3 regions of the Labrenzia sp. CP4 genome follow, and region 1 is predicted to be linked to each of the others. Evidence: riboswitches for the same ligand, from Rfam matches in the RefSeq annotation. Region 1 holds a riboswitch; each other region holds the start of a gene.
The links. Region 1 has a riboswitch for thiamine pyrophosphate ahead of thiC (phosphomethylpyrimidine synthase ThiC). Riboswitches for the same ligand answer to the same signal wherever they lie in the genome.

Region 1 (3,273 bases):
TGCCCTCTTGACGAGCAGCGTCGCGGATATCGTGGGAAATCCGCATGGAGCAGAATTTCGGACCGCACATGGAGCAGAAGTGCGCGACCTTGTGGGCTTCCTTCGGCAAGGTCTCGTCATGCATCGAACGGGCCGTTTCCGGATCGAGCGCGAGGTTGAACTGGTCCTCCCAGCGGAACTCGAAACGGGCGCGCGACAGGGCGTCGTCGCGGACCTTCGCTGCCGGATGACCCTTGGCGAGGTCGGCGGCATGGGCGGCGATCTTGTAGGTTATGACACCGGTCTTCACATCATTGCGGTCGGGAAGGCCGAGGTGTTCCTTCGGCGTGACGTAGCAGAGCATCGCCGTGCCGAACCAGCCAATCATCGCGGCACCGATGCCCGAGGTGATATGGTCGTAACCCGGCGCGATGTCGGTCGTCAGCGGTCCGAGCGTGTAGAACGGCGCCTCGCCGCAGACCGCAAGCTGCTTGTCCATGTTCTCCTTGATCTTGTGCATCGGCACATGACCAGGGCCTTCGATCATGACCTGGCAGTCTTTCGCCCAGGCGATCTTCGTCAGCTCTCCGAGCGTTTCCAGTTCGGCGAACTGCGCTGCGTCGTTGGCGTCGGCAATCGAGCCCGGACGCAAGCCGTCACCAAGTGAAAAGGAAACGTCGTAGGCACGGCAAATGTCGCAGATCTCCTCGAAATGCTCGTAAAGGAAGCTCTCCTTGTGATGATGCAGGCACCACTTGGCCATAATCGAACCGCCGCGCGATACGATGCCGGTAACGCGGTTGACGGTGAGCGGAATGTAGGAGAGCCGGACACCGGCATGGATGGTGAAATAGTCGACGCCCTGTTCGGCCTGCTCGATCAGCGTGTCGCGAAAGACTTCCCAGGTAAGGTCCTCGGCAATGCCGCCAACCTTTTCCAGCGCCTGGTAGAGCGGCACCGAGCCGATCGGAACCGGCGAATTCCGGATGATCCATTCACGAATGTTGTGGATGTTGCGCCCGGTCGATAGGTCCATGACGGTGTCGGCGCCCCAGCGAGTCGCCCAGACCATTTTCTCGACTTCCTCCGCCATCGACGAGGTGACGGCAGAGTTGCCGATATTGGCGTTGATCTTCACCAGGAAGTTCCGGCCAATGATCATCGGCTCCGCTTCCGGATGGTTGATATTGGCTGGGATGATCGCGCGCCCGCGGGCGACTTCCTCGCGGACGAAGTCCGGTGTAACAAAATCCGGGATCGCCGCGCCGAAGCTCTCTCCATCACGGGGAAGCTTTTCGTTTGCAGCCTTGCGACCAAGGTTTTCCCGGATGGCGATGTATTCCATCTCTGGCGTGATGATGCCGGCGCGGGCATAGGCGATCTGGGTGACGGTCTTGCCGTCTTTGGCGCGGCGCGGTTTCTGCAGGTTAGGGAATTGCAGTGTCAGGCGCTCGCCGGTGGCAAAGCCGTTGTCTTCCGGCTTGACCATGCGGCCCTCATATTCCTCCGTGTCACCGCGGGCGGCGATCCACTCGGCGCGAAGGCGCGGCAGTCCCATCTCAATATCGATCGCCTGGGTCGGGTCGGTATAGGGACCGGAGGCATCATAGACCGTGACGGGCGGTTCGCCGGCGGTCGGATGGACTGCGATCTCGCGCACTGGTACGCGGATATCGGGATGAATTTCGCCCGGCTTGTAAACCTTTGTAGAGGCAGGCAGCGGCCCCTTGGTGATTTCGGGCGTAATAGTCTTGGTGGCAATGTTCATTCTGAGGCTCCAATCTTTCAAGTTGGAGACCCAGTTCGAAGCCGGAATGATGGAAAGACGCCATGACGCTCCGGATTCTGGGCAACGTCGTACTGCAGCGCTTGCACCGTCCCTACGCCAGTATGAACTGGATCAGGTTCAACGGGTCACTGCGCTGCCATCAATCAACGGCCCAGCAGTATCTCAGCCCCTTGCCGGGGCACCCCTGGTAACGTTGCCATCGGCCATCATCCACGTGCGTTTGTCAATACAGAGATGCTTGGCTCGACGAGGAAGTGCTGTCACTTTGGCGGCAAAAGGTTGAAGGAAATGTGCCGGGTGACTCCAAAAAGTTGTCCGCGGACAACAATGCGAAGTTCTTGTCGAAACTAGGCTGAAAAATGCACTTGGTTAAGCGTTTGTAAATTGGTAACGAATCGGAGCATATTGTAACAGCGCAGTTTGAGGCGTAGTTTTCAAAAATGCGCAGTTCGAGGATTTTTCGAGATGGACACCAATCTTCTGGTTGAAGGTGCTGCTGAACACCTGCCAACGACACTTTCGGCGGACGCGAATGAGCTCGCTCATCAATTGCAGATACATCAACGAAAAATCTTTCCACCTGCTTCTCAAAAGACTATCCGAAGATTTTCGCCTGCAGAAGCAGCTAAATTGATTGGCATTAAGGAAGGCTATTTACGTCAGGTCGCCGCTGATGGGCATGGCCCCGAACCAAACGAGAACGGTAGGCGCACATATTCTGTCGAGGACATGGATCATATACGTCAGGTCTTGGACGAGAAAAATGGCACGCCAAAATATGTGCCGATCCGTCGGGGAGATGAAAAGCTTCAGGTTATCACTGTAATGAACTTCAAAGGTGGTTCCGGAAAAAACCACCACATCTGCTCATTTGGCTCAGTTCTTGGCGTTGCGTGGATACCGCGTTTTAACAATTGACCTTGATCCACAAGCATCATTGTCAGCGATGTTCGGACATCAACCCGAACTAGATGTCGACGAGGGAGAAACGCTTTACGGTGCTATCCGTTATGAAGACCCTCGAGCCTTAAGCGAAATCATTCGATCCACATATACGCCAAACCTCCATATTGTTCCAGGCAATCTTGAATTGATGGAATTCGAGCATGAAACGCCCAAAGCAATGTCTGAAGGACGTTCAGCGTCCATGTTTTTCGCCCGAATAGGGGAGGTGCTGACAAGCGTTGAAAGCTATTACGACGTTGTAGTCATTGATTGCCCACCTCAGCTTGGCTTTCTAACGATGTCGGCCTTAAGTGCGGCCACAGGAGTATTGATCACCGTACATCCACAGATGTTGGACGTTATGTCTATGTCCCAATTTCTTTCTATGACAGCTGAATTGATGAGTGTTGTCGAAAAGGCCGGAGGGCGTACCAGCTATGATTGGATGCGTTACTTGGTTACTCGCTTCGAACCAAACGATGGACCACAAAGCCAGATGACCGGGTTTATGCGTTCAATATTTGGAAATCGCATGCTTCAACATGCGATGCTTAAATCTA
Region 2 (3,273 bases), on a different replicon from region 1:
GCACGTCCACGATCGTTACCTGGTTTGCGGGCATGTCGTCCGTCCTGTCGCTGCTCACGCTGCCGTTGGGCTTTCTGCTGCCGGGTCAGGCCTGGATCATTCCGGACCTGCCCACGGCAGGTCTGCTTCTGCTGATCGGCCTTGCGGGCGGTGTCGGCCAGATCCTGTTGACGCAGAGCTACCGGTTCGCGGATGCCTCCACCATTGCCCCGTTCGACTATGTCAACATGCTGTGGGCGATCATTGTCGGTTGGGTGGTGTTCAGCGAAACGCCATTGCCAGCAGTGGTGCTGGGGGCGCTGATCGTGATAGCCGCCGGTATTTTCGTCATCTACCGCGAGCACAAGCTCGGGCTGGACCGGACAAAGGCACGCCGGGCGTCATCACCCTCGCGTTCGTAGGGGGGAGGAAGAGACAAAGGGCAGGTCACGCTGTCTTCCCCGTCATTCCGGACAAGCGCAGCAATGCTGTGCGCAGATCCGGAATCCAGACTTATTTCGCGCCTTAGGCGCGGCATTATACAAAGAGAGAAGAGTTCGCTTTGCTCACGCTGATGCGCTGGATCCCGGATCGGCGCGCAGCTTTACTGCGCTTGTCCGGAATGACGGCGAATGCGGGTGGTTTCCGAAATCGGCCTTACTGCGACTTGTATTCGAACCGCTCGACAGCGCTCTTGGTGCCGTCCTTGAAGATCAGCTGCACGCTGATCGACTGGGCCGACCCCAGGGGCAGCTCCAGATAGGGCTTGTCCTTCAGAACGACATTCTGGTTGTCCGGGTCACAGGCTTCCAGTTGCCATTCCTGCTCAATCGGGTCGTCGTTCAGTCCGTAGAAGACATAGTCGATGCCGCACTTCCAGGATTCCAGGTGGGTGAAATAGATCAGCTCCTGGCCCTGCCAGTCGCGGAATGACACCCAGTTGGCCTTGGTCAGGTCCAGGATCTGCTTGATCTGCTCCGGCGGCATGCCTTGCGCGGACGCGGTCGATCCGATCGGAGCAAGAGCGAGGGGCAGGCAAAGGGCGGCGATTTTAATGAGTTTCATGGAAATTTCCGGGTCTGAGTTCAGAAGGCCTTGAAGGTAATGATGGTTTTGGTGTCCTGAATGCCGTCGATCGGGTGGACCTTCTCGTTCACGAAGTGGCCAATGTCCGAACCGTCGTCGACATAGAATTTCACCAGAAGATCGTAGTCGCCGGAGGTGGAGTAGACTTCGGACGCAATTTCCGCATCGGCGATCGCATTGGCGACCTGGTAGGTCTTGCCCAACTGGCATTTGATCATCACGAAAAACGGTACCATGGGGCGCTCCGGGCAGTTGGTGTTTGAAGGGGGTGAACGTGTCACCTGAACCATCAGCCGGGCTGTTCGGTCAGCCAAACATGCCGGGCAACAGATTCACGAAAGCAGACTAGGACATCGCCTATCTCCTCCCGTCAGTCAATTGCCGAGTAGTCGCTCTGCACAAGCCGGGTCTTGCAATCGCACGGCCGGCTTGTTAGCAGTGCAATCATCTCATGGGGGTGCCCGGCTATCCTGGACCGGGCTGAGAGGCGGCCTGCCAACTCCTTGAACCTGATCCGGCTGATACCGGCGGAGGGATTTGAGATCATGATGCACACACCACTCCCTTCAACGCGTCCTTTCCGGAATACCGGCAACGGGCTTTCTGTCGCAGGAGAGCCGTCATGAGCCTTTCCGTTGCTGCTTCCACGCAAGCCCTGTGCGCCGAACAGGTCTTCACCCTTCTGGAAAGGGTGCGGCAGAAAACGCCGCGCGTTCACGCCATCACAAATGCGGTCGCCCAGAGTTTCACTGCCAATGTGCTGCTTGCGCTCGGCGCGGTTCCTTCCATGACCATCGCGCGGGAGGAAGTTGCGGCTTTTGCCGGCGGGGCTGATGCGCTGCTGGTGAACCTCGGCACCCTTGACGAGGAACGTCGTGCGGCCATTCCGCTAGCGATCGAAGCTGCCAGGACTGCCGGACGTCCGGTTTGTGTCGATCCGGTCTTCGTCAACCGGTCACCCGTGCGCTGCGTCTATGCGCGCGAATTGCTGGGCGTGAAGCCGGATCTGGTGCGGCTCAATCCGGAAGAACTCACTGCTCTCTTGCCGGAGCGGGCGGATGCCGATGCATTGATCGAGGCCGGAACGGTTTTTGCGGTCACTGGCCCGGAAGACAGGGTCGAGAGCCGCGGCGAGGATTTCCTGCTGCGCAACGGCGATCCACTGATGTCACGCGTGACGGCCACCGGCTGTGCCGGCGGTGCTGTTCTGGCGGCGTTCCTGAGCATCGAAAAGGACAGGGCGCTTGCAGCTGCATGCGGACTGTCCGTCTTCAACATTGCCGGCGAAATCGCAGCCAGCCGGTCAGGCGGGCCTGGCAGTCTGGTGCCGGAGTTGCTCGACGCACTCTATTGCCTGACTGACCGCGACATTGAAGCCCGTCTCAAGACCGGCTGACGCAGCCTTTTCGGCATCTACTCCCAGGAGGTTCCCATGACCGCAATTGCGGTAACCATTGCAGGATCGGATTCCGGCGGCGGAGCCGGCATTCAGGCTGATCTCAAGACCTTTTCCGCAAACGGCGTCTTTGGTGCCAGTGTTATTGCAGCCCTGACGGCGCAGAATACGCTTGGCGTCAGCGCCATCCATGATGTGCCGCCGGAGTTCGTGCGGGCCCAGATTACAGCCGTCTTCTCGGACCTTGCCGTCAAGGCGACAAAGATCGGCATGCTGTCGCGTGTCGATACGATTGAGGTGGTAGCTGAAGGGCTTCGGGCACATGAGACAGGTCCGGTCGTGCTTGACCCGGTGATGGTGGCTGCCTCCGGTGACCCGTTGCTTGCCGACAGTGCGGTCGACACGCTGATTGCCTTGCTGCTGCCGCTGACTGATATTGTTACCCCGAACCTGCATGAAGCTGCCCGCATGTTGCAAGGCAACGTTGCCGCGGACGAAACGCAAATGCAGGCGCAGGCAGAACGTCTGCTCGGTCTTGGAGCCAATGCGGTTCTGCTCAAGGGCGGGCACGGGTCTGGTGCGAATAGCGCCGACCTGCTTCTGGATCGCAACGGCAATGCGGTCTGGCTCAGGTCAGAGCGGATCAAGACCGACAACACGCATGGCACCGGTTGCACCCTGTCATCCGCGATTGCCTCGGGTCTCGCCAAGGGGCAGGGCATGGAAGCGGCCGTCAGATCCGCCAAGTCCTATATTCAGGCCGCCATCGCCGCTGCCGACACGCTTCACATCGGCAGTGGTCACGGGCCAGT
Region 3 (3,273 bases), on a different replicon from region 1:
GCCGGTAGGCAGGAAGATGGCTGATTACTATTCAATTCTGAAGAAAACGATCGCGTCTTTACCTGAAAACAATGGTGCTGCACGCAGAAGCGTCTACAGCCGTGCGCGCAATGCCATCGTCAATCAGCTGAAAGCCTATGAGCCGCCGCTGGCGCCGTCCGAGATCACGGCCGAGCAGCTGCGTCTGGAAGAAGCCATTCGCAAGGTGGAAGCCGAAGCCGCCCGCGAAAGCCTCGGTCTCAGCCCCACTGTTCCGAAGGTCGAAACGCCGACCCCGGCGCCGCAGGTTTCCGCGCCGCCCGTGACACCGCCTCCGGCTGAGCCGGTGGCAGAGGCTGCGCCGGAAGCGCCTGCGCCTGCACCACAGGAACCTGAAACAACTGCAGCACCGGTGGTGGATACCCCGGCTCCGTCGCCCTTGAAGGAAACCCTGACACAGGCCGAAGCGCTTGGCACCGCGGCCAGCCAGGCTGTTCACCACGCCAAGGAAGCTGCCGACCCGAGCACTGCGCCTGTGCGCCAGGAGCCCTCTTTCGGCGGACCTGTGCAGCCGGAACAGACAGATGATGGCCTGTTCGAGCCTGCAGATACCACCGGTGCGGCCGATCCCGCCGACCAGGTTTATCCAGGCGAGGAAACAGCCAAGCCGAAGGACAAATCGGCCTCCAAGAAAAGCCGCTCCAAGCGCGCCAAGCCGAGTGCTTCGGATGCGCTGCGCGGTGATTCATCCGGCAGCCGCACCGTTCCGATCGTCATTGCTGCGGGTTTCCTGTTGCTGGTGATCCTGGGCGCCGGAGCCTATTTCCTGATGCCTGCGGGCGATGAGACAGCCGACAGCGGCAATGTGCCGGTCGCGTCTTCTTCGCAAACGCCTGTCGATACGCAGCCGGACACCACGCCGGAGCCTTCGACCGCTGCCCCTGCCGTAGAAGGTGAAGAGCCTTCGAAAAACACCGACCGCCTGTTGAACGAAGGCGAGACGGATGTGGTTGCCCCGGATGCACGCACGGTAACCACGACGACGATTACCGGACAGTCTGATTCGCCTGCGCCGGCCGATACACCGCAGGTCGATACACCAGCTTCCGCTGCGCCCGAACCTTCCCAGCCGTCCATCGTGACGAGCGGAGAAAACGATCAGTCTTCTGCGACCACCGAAAGCCCGATTGCGGTGCCGGAAGACAATCTCTCGGCCATCTCGCCTGACGAAACTTCACCGGCTCCGTCCGCCACGGCGGCGGATTCCTCGGTGCAGCGCTCTATCCTTTACGAAGAAGGGGAAGAGTCCGGTGGTGCCGGAACGGCTGCGCAAGGCGCAGTCGTTTGGGGTGTCGATGAAGAAACGAATCTGGACGGCAAGGCTCTCGCGGTTCTGAGCGCCTCCATTGAAATCCCCGAGCGGGATGTGAAGGTCGATATTCGCATCAAGCCGAATGACGATACTTCCTTGCCCGCCAGCCATCTGGTCGAGATCAAGTACGAGTTCCCGGAAAACTTCGCTCCGGGTGACGTCGTCAACGTGCCAGGCTTGGTCATGAAGCCTACGGAAGAAGCTCGTGGCGATGCGCTGATCGGCGCTTCCGTGAAAGTGTCTCCGGGCTTTTTCTGGATTGCCCTTTCCAGCTTGCCGAACGAGCAGCAACGCAATCTCGCCCTGCTGCGTGAACGCGGCTGGATCGACATTCCGATGCTTTACGAAAACGGCAAGCGCGGCATCCTGACCCTGGAAAAGGGAACCGCCGGTGCAGAAGCCGTAGAAAAGGCGATCACGTCCTGGCAAGCCGGCTAAGCGCCAGCCTGCCTCCTTTCAAAATCTGAAGAAGCCGCCTCACGGCGGCTTGCCTTTTTCCGTCACACAAGGCATGGTCCGCCTTGGTCCGAGGGGTGTTCCGGTTACCGGAGCTGAGATGGCGTAATGCCGAACCCTTAGAACCTGATCCGGGTCATGCCGGCGAAGGGACGGAATCCTTAGCCTATTCCCGGATCTCCATTGTCATTTTCGGCTTGTCCGAAGACGGGAGATCCTATGCGTACTTGTCTGCGACCACTGCGGTCGCCGCACATCCGAATGCCGGTATCGGCTTTCATGCGTTCCTGTTGGCCAATGGCGGCGGGGGCTGCGGGATGATGGCGTTTGTGAAAGCTGTTGCCAGGACCATACTCGGCCTCCTGCTGACTGTCGCTATCTGGGCGGCAATCGTCCATGTGTTCGACACCCAGCATTATATCCTGCCGGGTCCGGACCGCGTCTTTACAGCCTTTGTCAAACACGCAGGCTTCCTTCTGCATCATGCCGGCATCACCGCCTATGAGACGGTGCTCGGGTTTGTGCTGGGGGCAGCCGCCGGGGCATTGCTTTCCGTTCTTTTGTGGCTGTTTCCGATTGCTGCAAGGTTCGCCATGCCGCCCATTCTGGTGACGCAGGCCCTGCCTGTTTTCGCAATCGCGCCGATCCTGGTGCTCTGGCTCGGTTTCGGGCTGGCCTCCAAGATCGTCGTCATCATCCTGGTCATCTTCTTCACGGTTACATCGACGTTTTTCGATGGCCTGCAGCGGCTTGACCCGGGTTTGTGCGATCTCGCCCGGCTTTATCGTCTGTCTCGCCTGAAGGAACTCTGGTTCTTTCGCCTGCCGTCAGGCTTGCCGGCGTTTGCCTCCGGCCTGCGGGTGGCCGCGGTGTTCGCTCCCATGGGGGCGATCATCGGCGAATGGGCCGGGGCAAAAGGAGGCCTTGCCTTCATCATGCTTCAAAGCAGCAACCGGATGCAGGCGGACATGATGTTCGCCGCCCTGATCCTGCTCGCGGCGATGGTGCTGATCATGCGCTTTGCCGTGAACCATCTCACCCGACTTCTTGTTCCCTGGCAGCCGCTCACCTAGCTGCCGCTCTACGGAGGACCTCATGAAAAAACAAATCCTGTCACTCGCATTGGCCGCCGGGCTGCTGGCATCGGGGCCGGTACAGGCCAGTGAGAAACTGACCTTGCTGCTCGACTGGTTCATCAATCCGGATCACGCGCCGCTGGTAACTGCGCAGACCAAGGGTTTCTTCGAGGCAGAAGGTCTCGAGGTTGAGATCATCGAACCGGCGGACCCGGCAATGCCGCCGAAACTGGTTGCTGCCGGGCAGGGCGATATCGCAGTGTCCTATCAGCCGACGCTTCATGCGCAAATCGAGGAAGAGCTGCCGCTGAAATGGATCGGTACGCTGGTGGAAACGCCCCTCAATTCTCTCATCGTGCTGAAGGACGGCCCGATACAGGAACTGAAGGA

Region 2: another riboswitch for thiamine pyrophosphate. It lies ahead of ACP90_RS10020 (hydroxyethylthiazole kinase); the one in region 1 lies ahead of thiC (phosphomethylpyrimidine synthase ThiC).
Region 3: another riboswitch for thiamine pyrophosphate. It lies ahead of ACP90_RS04935 (ABC transporter permease); the one in region 1 lies ahead of thiC (phosphomethylpyrimidine synthase ThiC).

What each region holds. Positions count from the first base shown of each region.
Region 1 covers NZ_CP011928.1:39,362-42,634, forward strand. Annotated here, with positions in the region: gene thiC (phosphomethylpyrimidine synthase ThiC) at 1-1,747, opposite strand, end outside; TPP riboswitch at 1,839-1,964, opposite strand; partial or broken gene repA (plasmid partitioning protein RepA) at 2,234-3,273, shown strand, end outside.
Region 2 covers NZ_CP011927.1:2,155,778-2,159,050, forward strand. Annotated here, with positions in the region: gene ACP90_RS10005 (DMT family transporter) at 1-401, shown strand, start outside; gene ACP90_RS10010 (hypothetical protein) at 637-1,044, opposite strand; gene ACP90_RS10015 (Lrp/AsnC ligand binding domain-containing protein) at 1,065-1,301, opposite strand; TPP riboswitch at 1,509-1,619, shown strand; gene ACP90_RS10020 (hydroxyethylthiazole kinase) at 1,688-2,461, shown strand; gene thiD (bifunctional hydroxymethylpyrimidine kinase/phosphomethylpyrimidine kinase) at 2,498-3,273, shown strand, end outside.
Region 3 covers NZ_CP011927.1:1,044,040-1,047,312, forward strand. Annotated here, with positions in the region: gene ACP90_RS04930 (hypothetical protein) at 17-1,789, shown strand; TPP riboswitch at 1,871-1,977, shown strand; gene ACP90_RS04935 (ABC transporter permease) at 2,035-2,880, shown strand; gene ACP90_RS04940 (ABC transporter substrate-binding protein) at 2,903-3,273, shown strand, end outside.